DNA from 2 places in the Pseudomonas sp. m6p genome. Region 2 is predicted to be linked to the other one. Evidence: predicted binding sites of a transcription regulator. Region 2 holds the regulator's gene; the other holds the start of a gene.
What was found. The regulator FliA, encoded in region 2, starts transcription of late flagellar genes. The targets are predictions, from matches to a motif close to CTAAAGTTTNNNNNNNNNNNGCCGNTAA.
Positions count from the first base shown of each region.

Region 1 (4,926 bases), 2.1 Mb from region 2:
CGAAGGGGTTGAAACACCGGAACAGCTGGAGTTGTTGCGCGGCTTTGGCTGCGACCAGGTGCAGGGGTATCTGATCAGCCGGCCGTTGCCGTTGGCGGAGTTGGTTGAGTACCTGACGTTTGGCTCAAGCCAGCAGCCAGCGCTCGAAATCGTCAGTTGAGCGCAATTTCCGGGTTAGGCGTAAACCCCTGTGGGAGCGAGCCTGCTCGCGAAAGCGGTGTGTCAGGCAAAGATAATTCGACTGACCGATCGCATTCGCGAGCAGGCTCGCTCCCACAAGGTGAAACTCACTCAGGTTGAGGGATGTTGAAGCCCCGAGATTGCGGCTCCCGCCGGATCATCCGCTTCATCTGCCATTCAAACGCCAGCGTCAGGCTCACCGCCGCACACGCCAGACCCAGCGCCAGACCCCACCAGACGCCCGTCGGCCCCCAATGCAGGTGGAACGCCATCCACCACGCCGCTGGCGCGCCGATCAGCCAATAACAGCCGAGGCCGACCAGAAACGTGGTTTTTGCGTCCTTGAGTCCACGGATACAGCCCATGGCAATCGTCTGCGTACCGTCAAATAGTTCAAACCATGCCGCCACCGCCAGCAAGCTCACTGCCAGGCGAATGACTTCGGCAAACGCCGGGTCGTGGTGATCGAGGAACAACCCGACCAGTTGATTCGGCAACAGCCAGAACACCATGGCGAAACCGAGCATTACCACTGCACCGAAGACGATCCCGACCCGGCCGGACAGGCGTGCATCGCTCAATTGCCCGGCGCCGTAGTGCTGGCCGACGCGCATGGTGATCGCGTAGGACATCCCCGCCGGCACCATGAACGCTACCGAAACGATCTGCAGGGCAATCTGGTGTGCGCCCAGTTGCGTGCTGCCCATGGTGCCCATGCACAGCGCGGCGAAGGCGAACAAACCGACCTCCACGGCATAGGTGCCGCCAATCGGCAGGCCGAGTCGCCACAGTTCTTTCAGATACTGACGATTTGGCCGCGACAGGCCGGCGCGCAACGGGTAAGCGTCGTAGGCCGGGTGCCGGCGGATGTGCCAGGCCAGCGCCAGCGCCATGCAGTTGGCAACGATTGCCGTGACCAGGCCGATGCCGGTCAGCCCCAGTTTCGGCAGGCCGAACATCCCGGTGATCAACGCGTAATTGAGCAGGAAGTTGGCCACGGTGCCGCCGAGGCTGATGACCATCACCGGCGTCGCCCGGCCGATCGCACTGGTAAAGCCGCGCAGGGCCATGAAGCTCAGATAGCCGGGCAGGGCGAAGGGCAGAGCGAACAAAAATTGTCCAGCGGCGTTGACGTTGGTTTCGGTCTGGCCGAACAGCAGCAACACCGGTTTCAGATTCCACAATAGCAACCCGGCGCCGAGCGCCATCAGCCACGCCAGCCACAGCCCGGCCTGGGTCAGACGTGCCGCGCCGATGATGTCGCCGGCGCCCTGACGGATCGCCACCAGGGTGCCGACCGCCGCGATCACGCCGATGCAGAAAATCGACACGAACGAATAACTTGCCGCGCCCAGTCCGCCACCGGCCAGCGCTTCGGGACTCAGGCGCGCCATCATCAGGGTGTCGGTCAGCACCATCAGCATGTGCGCCAACTGTGAAGCAATCAACGGCCCCGCCAGCCGCAGGATGGCCCAGAGTTCGGTACGCACAGGATGCTGCATGGTCATCACCACCCATCAATCAAAGGGAACAAGAGACCGTCGATTCTCGGCGCTTGGAAAGGTTTGCACAAAAGGATAAAAAGGATGGGTGGCATGATTAAAACTCATCATGAGTAAACCTCGCCGGGGTGGCCGGATGCCGCCAAAGGAGCTTTGTGTATGTCCCGTCGTCTTCCACCCTTGTATGCCCTGCGCGCATTCGAAGCGGCGGCGCGGCACAGCTCGTTCACCCGGGCGGCCGAGGAGTTGTCGATCACCCAGAGTGCCGTCAGCCGGCACATCAAGACGCTGGAAGAGCATTTCGCCTGCAAGCTGTTTCACCGCAGCGGACGCAACCTGCAACTGACGGAATCGGCGCGGATGTTGTTGCCCGGCATTCGCGAGGGCTTTGCAGCCCTTGAACGCGCCTGCAACACCTTGCGCGCCGAGGACGACATCCTGCGCATGAAAGCGCCATCGACCCTGACCATGCGCTGGCTGCTGGCGCGACTCAGTCGTTTCCGCCACCTGCAACCGGGCAACGAAGTGCAACTGACCAGTGCGTGGATGGACGTGGATTCGGTGGATTTCAACAATGAGCCATTCGATTGCGCGGTACTGCTCAGTGACGGGCACTTCCCGCCGGACTGGGAGGCCAGCCTGCTGTTTCCCGAAGAATTGATCCCGGTCGGCGCGCCAAACCTGCTGAACGATCAACCCTGGGATGTGGCGCGGCTGGCCTCCACCGAGTTGCTGCACCCGACCCCGGACCGGCGTGACTGGCGCAGTTGGCTGGAGCACATGGGGCTGTCCGATCAGGTGTCGCTCAAGGGCGGGCAGGTGTTCGATACCCTCGAACTGGGCATGATCGCTGCTGCCCGAGGCTATGGGGTGTCGATGGGGGATCTGCTGATGGTCGCCGAAGATGTGGCGCAGGGCCGCTTGAGCCTGCCGTGGCCGACTGCCGTCGCCAGTGGCCTGAATTACTACCTGGTGTGGCCGAAAACCCGTCCGGGAGGTGAACGTTTGCGCCGCCTCAGTGATTTTCTGCAAGGCGAAGTGCGCGCCATGTCGCTGCCGCAAGTCAAGCGCTTGAGCTGAAACGTTAGAGCCGCCACAATGCCGGCCTTGCGCCATAACCCCGCTATTTACTCAAGTATTCGGTTTGACCGCCGAAAATGAGCATGTGGGACCGTCGTGCCGGTCTCCACGATTCCACCCCCATTATTAGAATTTTCCGAGCAGGTGCTGCGATCAAGGAGGATCCGGTGGCTCGGCCAGGAGCTGTTCATGTCTCAACCTCGCGCTCGGATCGCTTCGCAGCTGGGCCTCGCGCTCGCTGTGATATTGGCGATCGTCATCAGCGGCAGTACGGTATTCGCCCTGCGTTCGCTGGATTCCGCCAATCTCGCCACCCGTGAGGAACACCTCGCCAGTGAGGCGCGGCTGCTGGCTGACCAGTTGAGCACCTTCCACGGCACGCTGCGCGAGAGCACGCAGCGCCTGAGCGGGTTGTTCGAGAAGCGCTTCAGCGCGGGCCTGAGCATTCATCCGGATGAACCGGTGAACGTCGCCGGCACCCAGACCCCGGGCCTGCACCTGGGCAGTGAAGTGCTGAACAACAACTTCAAGGAAGTCGACGAGTTCAAGCAGATGACCGCTGGTGTCGCCACGCTGTTCGTGCGCAGCGGCGAAGACTTCGTGCGCGTCAGCACCTCGCTGACCAAACAGGACGGCACGCGCGCCATCGGCACTTTGCTCGATCATGCGCACCCCGCCTATGCCAGGTTGATGGCGGGGCAGGGCTACGTCGGCCGTGCCTTGTTGTTCGATCGTTCCTACATGACCCAATACACCCCGGTGCGCGACGGCAGCGGCAAGGTGATTGCGGTGTTGTTCGTTGGTTTTGACTACACCGATGCGCAGAACGCCCAGTTTGCCAATCTCAAGCGTTTCCGCATCGGCCAGACTGGTTCGTTGGCGCTGCTGGATGAGCAGAATAAATGGCTGGTGGCGCCGGCCGGCGTGCAAGCGCTGGATCAGGCCGTTCCGGTGATCAAGGGGCTGGCGGCGAAACCGGGCAAGGGTGAGTTCTGGAGCGACACCTCTGAAGACTTTTACAGCATTGCTGTTCCGTTCGAGGGCGGGCCGTGGTCGGTGGTGGCGAGCATGCCGAAAACCGAGATCCGCGCGGTGACCTGGAGCGTCGGTACGCAACTGGCTATCGGCAGTCTGTTGGCGATGTTGTTGGCGGTCGGTTCGGTGGTCTGGCTGCTGCGCAGCAAACTGGCGCCATTGAGCGATCTGGTACGTCAGGCCGAAGCCTTGGGCGCCGGTGATCTGAGCGTGCGCCTGAACGTATCGAGCAATGACGAGATCGGCCAGCTGTCCCGCGCGTTCAACCAGATGAGCCAGGCGCTGTCGACCATGGTCGAGCACATCCGCCGCGCTTCGCAAGAGGTCAACAGCCGCGCCCAGGCGCTGTCCGGTTTGTCCGGTGGTGCGTATGAAGGCATGGAACAGCAGTCCGGCGAAATCACCAGCATGGCCGGCGCGGTGGAAGAGTTCAGCGCCACTTCGCTGAACATTGCCGACAACATGGGCGCGACTCAGCGTCTGGCGCAGGAAAATGCCCAGCAAACGCAGATCGGTCGCAGCTCGATGGAAGAAGCCTCGTCCTCGCTGGAGCAAATCGCTGGCGCGCTGAACACCACGGCGTCCGTGATCAACACGCTGGGTCAGCGCTCTCAGGAGATTGGCGGTATCGTCAGTGTGATCACTTCGATTGCCGAACAGACCAACCTGCTGGCGCTCAACGCGGCGATTGAAGCGGCGCGGGCCGGTGAACAGGGCCGTGGTTTTGCTGTGGTGGCCGATGAAGTGCGTAACCTGGCGTCGCGCACCCGTCAGGCGACCGATGAAATTTCCGGGATGATCCACAGCATCCAGCAGGAAACCGGCAACGCCATCAGCACCATGGAGCAGGGCAATGTGCTGATGCAGGAAGGCCTGTCGCGCAACGCCAATGTGGCGTCGGCGCTGGCGCGGATCGATGAACAGAGCCGTTCGGCAGGGCAGCAGTTTGCGGCGATTACCACGGCGACGCAGGAGCAGAGCAGCACCGCGACATTGTTGAGCAGCAATTTGCAGAGCATTGCGCTGGCCAACAGTGAGCAGCGTGAGGTTGTGTCGAACCTAGCTGTTACGGCTAAAGAGCTGGAGAAACTGGCGGCGGACTTGCGTTCCGAGGTTGATCGCTTTCGTT
Region 1 is NZ_CM147084.1:5,576,775-5,581,700, reverse strand. Features, by position in the region: gene ACYZUM_RS25555 (putative bifunctional diguanylate cyclase/phosphodiesterase) at 1-160, shown strand, start outside; gene ACYZUM_RS25550 (NorM family multidrug efflux MATE transporter) at 288-1,682, opposite strand; gene ACYZUM_RS25545 (LysR substrate-binding domain-containing protein) at 1,842-2,762, shown strand; gene ACYZUM_RS25540 (methyl-accepting chemotaxis protein) at 2,952-4,926, shown strand, end outside.
Region 1: the regulator FliA is predicted to act here: its motif matches at 2,813-2,840, upstream of ACYZUM_RS25540 (methyl-accepting chemotaxis protein).

Region 2 (4,926 bases):
CATCATTGGCAACCGCCGCATTGCCGGCGGCGTCGAGCTGACGGCGGCGCTGGATTACAAGTTGTCGGCGCTGGCGCCACGGGTGCCGAACATGGAACTCGAGGACGAACTGCGCAAGACCCAGTCGCGCATCGTCACCGCTCAGGCCGAACTGAGCCTGCGTGGCGAAGCCGATGGCAATAGCAATCGCCAGATCTTTGCCGGGCTGCCGTTGACGGCCGGCCTGCCACTGACCGCTGCCGAGCCGTTGAGCGAACCGACCTACGCCGCCCCGGCGCGTCCGGCGCCGGCAGCTGCACCAGCATCGGCGGGTGTCGATCCGCGTGCGCTGGATTCGATGCGTTTCGAATTGAACAGTCTGCGTGAGCTGATGGAAGTGCAGCTCGGCACCCTGGCCTGGAACCAGCTGCAAGGCAGCCGTCCGGCGCAAGCCAATCTGTATCGCCGCCTGCAGCGCATCGGTCTGTCCGGGCCGTTGTCGCGCGACCTGCTGGCGATGATCACCGACATCGAAGAACCGCGTCAGGCCTGGCGTATGCTGCTCGCGCACCTGGCGCGGATGATTGCCGTACCGGAAGTCGAGCCGCTGGAAGAGGGCGGGGTGATTGCCATGGTCGGCCCGGCCGGCATGGGCAAGACCACCACCCTGGCCAAACTCGCTGCGCGCTACGTGCTCAAGTACGGCGCGCAGAATGTGGCGCTGGTCAGCATGGACAGCTTCCGCATCGGTGCGCAGGAGCAACTCAAGACCCTGGGGCGGATTCTCAACGTGCCGGTGACCCACGTCGATCCGGGCCAATCGCTGGTTCAGGCGCTGGACCCTCTGCTGCGCAAACGCGTGGTGCTGATCGATACCGCCGGCCTGCAGGCCAGCGATCCGGCGCTGCGCATGCAGCTGGAAAGTCTGGCCGGGCGTGGCATCCGTTCAAAAAATTATCTGGTGCTGGCAACCACCAGCCAGAAACAGGTTCTAACCGCCGCTTATCACAGTTACAAGCGTTGCGGGCTTGCCGGCTGCATCCTGACTAAACTGGATGAGACGGCCAGCCTTGGCGAAGTGTTGAGCCTGGCGATCAGTCATGAACTGCCGGTCGCGTACCTGACCGATGGCCCACGGATTCCGGATGATCTGCATCTGCCGCGCCGTCATCAGTTGGTCAGCCGCGCCGTCAGCGTGCAAATGCAGGAAGAACCCAGCGAAGAAGCCATGGCTGACATGTTCGCTGATATCTACCACAGCCCGACCAAGCAGGTTGGCTGAGGTAATGAACAGTTTTTGTACCTACATCGATGGTCTGCCATGCATTGTTCCGGTTGTGAACGCGCAGCCAGTAATGTGGCCTCCGTCTATGCAAGACAAGGTAAAGAAATAACATGGGCAGCATGCATCCCGTACAGGTGATCGCGGTGACCGGCGGCAAAGGTGGCGTCGGCAAGACTAACGTGTCAGTGAACTTGTCTCTGGCGCTGGCAGAGCTTGGCCGTCGGGTCATGCTGCTGGACGCTGACCTGGGGCTGGCGAACGTCGACGTTCTGCTGGGACTGACCCCCAAACGCACGCTGGCCGATGTAATCGAAGGCCGCTGCGAGCTGCGCGACGTGCTGTTGCAGGGCCCCGGCGGGATCCGCATCGTGCCGGCCGCTTCCGGCACCCAGAGCATGGTGCACCTGAGCCCGGCGCAACATGCCGGTCTGATTCAGGCCTTCAGCGACATCGGCGACAATCTCGATGTACTGGTGATCGACACCGCTGCGGGCATTGGTGACTCGGTAGTCAGTTTCGTGCGCGCCGCGCAGGAAGTGTTGCTGGTGGTCTGCGACGAGCCGACCTCGATCACCGACGCCTACGCGCTGATCAAACTGCTCAACCGCGACTACGGCATGAACCGCTTCCGCGTCCTCGCCAACATGGCGCAGAGTCCGCAGGAAGGGCGCAATCTGTTCGCCAAGTTGACCAAGGTCACGGATCGCTTTCTCGACGTCGCCTTACAATACGTCGGCGCGGTGCCGTACGACGAAAGCGTGCGCAAGGCAGTGCAGAAGCAGCGAGCGGTCTATGAAGCCTTTCCGCGTTCCAAGTGCGCGCTGGCGTTCAAGGCGATCGCACAGAAGGTCGATACCTGGCCGCTGCCTGCCAACCCGCGTGGGCACCTTGAGTTTTTCGTCGAGCGCCTCGTGCAGCAAACGGCAGGGCCTGTGTTATGACCGCCAGCGGTATGAACTACTACAAGAAATCGGCACGTGACGCGCAGTACGAGTTGATCGAGCGTTACGCGCCACTGGTCAAGCGCATTGCCTATCACTTGCTGGCGCGCTTGCCGGCGAGTGTGCAGGTTGAAGACCTGATTCAGGCCGGGATGATCGGCCTGCTCGAAGTCTCGACCAAATATGACGCCAGCAAAGGCGCCAGTTTCGAAACGTACGCGGGCATTCGGATCCGCGGCGCGATGCTCGATGAAGTGCGCAAAGGGGATTGGGCACCACGCTCGGTTCACCGCAACACCCGTATGGTCAGCGACGCAATTCGCTCAATTGAAGCTAAAACCGGCCGTGATGCTAAAGATCACGAGGTTGCGGCCGAACTCCAATTGAGTCTCGATGATTACTACGGGATTTTGAATGACACGCTGGGCAGCCGGCTGTTCAGTTTCGACGATCTGCTGCAGGACGGCGAACACGAAGGGCTGCACGAGGATGGCGCCAGTGCTCATCTTGAGCCGTCACGCGATCTGGAAGATGAACGCTTCCAGGCTGCGCTGGCGGACGCGATTGCCAATTTGCCGGAGCGTGAGCGACTGGTGTTGGCGCTGTACTACGACGAAGAACTGAACCTCAAGGAAATCGGTGAAGTCCTTGGCGTCAGTGAATCGCGGGTCAGCCAGTTACACAGCCAGTGCGCGGCCCGTTTGCGGGGGCGTTTGGGGGAGTGGCGAGCGCGCTGAAGGCAGTGTGGGGACACTGCGAACGAGGCTGGTGCGGTGATGAACGGCACCGGTCTTGCTCTGTTGTGCTCCAGACAGTCATCGAGTGCTTTGCCGGATTGATTGAAATGGCGCGTCCAGGTGCTGGGCGCGTTTAAGACTGCTTGGAGGTCGAATTGGACAAGAACATGAAAATCCTCATCGTTGATGACTTCTCAACGATGCGGCGGATCATCAAGAACCTGCTGCGTGATCTGGGGTTCACCAACACCGTCGAGGCCGACGATGGCACCACTGCCATTCCGGTGCTCAACAGCGGAAGCATCGACTTTCTGGTAACGGACTGGAACATGCCGGGCATGACCGGTATCGACCTGCTGCGCCACGTGCGTGCCGATGAAAAACTCAAGCACCTGCCCGTGCTGATGGTGACTGCCGAAGCCAAGCGCGAGCAGATCATCGAAGCGGCCCAGGCCGGCGTGAACGGCTACGTGGTCAAACCTTTCACGGCTCAGGCGCTGAAAGAAAAAATCGAGAAGATTTTCGAACGCATCGGCTGATGAACGCGCGGGGGAGCTATGGAGCATAACGAATCTTCACAGGGCGATTTCGAATCGACCCTGAAAAAACACGCGGTCGAACTGGTCGAGAGCCTTGAAAAAGGCAGGTTCGGCGACGCTGTGCAACTGATCCATGAGCTCAATCAGACCCGTGACCGTGGCCTGTATCAGGAAGTGGGCAAGCTCACACGCGAACTGCACAGTGCGATCGTCAACTTCCAGATCGATCCGCACATGCCACAGGCCGAGGAAGTGTCGCAAATCACCGACGCCACCGAACGCCTGGGCTATGTGGTCAAGCTGACCGAAGCCGCGGCCAACCGCACCATGGATCTGGTGGAAAGCGCCACCCCGGTGGTCAATGGCCTGGCTGAAGAAGCCCAGGCGCTGAGCACCGATTGGGGCCGCTTCATGCGTCGTGAAGTCGGGGCTGAAGAGTTCCGCGAACTGGCGCGCCGGGTCGACGGTTTTCTGTCACGCAGCAGCACGGACAACCGTGCGGTGTCGAGCAACCTGAACGACATCCTGCTGGCTCAGGATTACCAGGACCTCACCGGTCAGGTGATCAAGCGTGTGACCCAACTGGTCACCGAAGTCGAAAGCAATTTGCTCAAACTCGTCCTCATGGCCAGTCAGGTTGACCGCTTTGCGGGCATCGAACACGACCGTGCCGCGATGCTTGCAGAAAAAGATCCACAAAAACATCTCTCGCAGGGTGAAGGTCCGCAGATTCATGCCGATAAACGAGAAGACGTTGTGTCCGGTCAGGACGATGTGGACGATTTGTTATCCAGCCTCGGATTCTAGAGTTTTGGAATTTTAGGTTTTTTGGGTTTTTAGACCTGTAGGAGCACCCCATTAATGAGCTTCGGCGCCGATGAAGAGATCCTTCAGGATTTCCTGGTTGAGGCCGGCGAGATTCTTGAGCAACTGTCCGAGCAACTGGTCGAGCTGGAAAGCCGCCCGGATGACGCAGATCTGCTCAACGCAATTTTTCGCGGTTTCCACACTGTAAAAGGGGGCGCCGGCTTCCTTCAGCTCAACGAGCTGGTGGAGTGCTGTCACATCGCCGAAAACGTGTTCGACATCCTGCGCAAGGGTGAGCGTCGCGTTGATGCAGAACTGATGGACGTGGTGCTTGAAGCACTGGACGCGGTGAACAGCATGTTCAGCGAAGTCCGTGAACGTGCACCGATCACGGCCGCCACTCCGGAACTGCTGGCCGCGCTGGCGCGTCTGGCCGAGCCGCAATCGGCGGACGAAGCTCCGGCTTCGCCGGTGGCCGAGATGATCGAAGAGCTGGTCGTCGAAGGCGATTCGAGCGATTCGGGCGACATCACCGATAACGAATTTGAACAGCTGCTGGATTCGCTGAACGCCGTCAAGGCTGAAGCCGAAGCCCCGGCCGCTGCTGCGCCTGCGCCGGCTGCCGATGCGGCCGCCAG
Region 2 is NZ_CM147084.1:976,260-981,185, forward strand. Features, by position in the region: gene flhF (flagellar biosynthesis protein FlhF) at 1-1,261, shown strand, start outside; gene fleN (flagellar synthesis regulator FleN) at 1,375-2,205, shown strand; gene fliA (RNA polymerase sigma factor FliA) at 2,202-2,942, shown strand; gene ACYZUM_RS04605 (chemotaxis response regulator CheY) at 3,110-3,481, shown strand; gene ACYZUM_RS04610 (protein phosphatase CheZ) at 3,500-4,288, shown strand; gene ACYZUM_RS04615 (chemotaxis protein CheA) at 4,343-4,926, shown strand, end outside.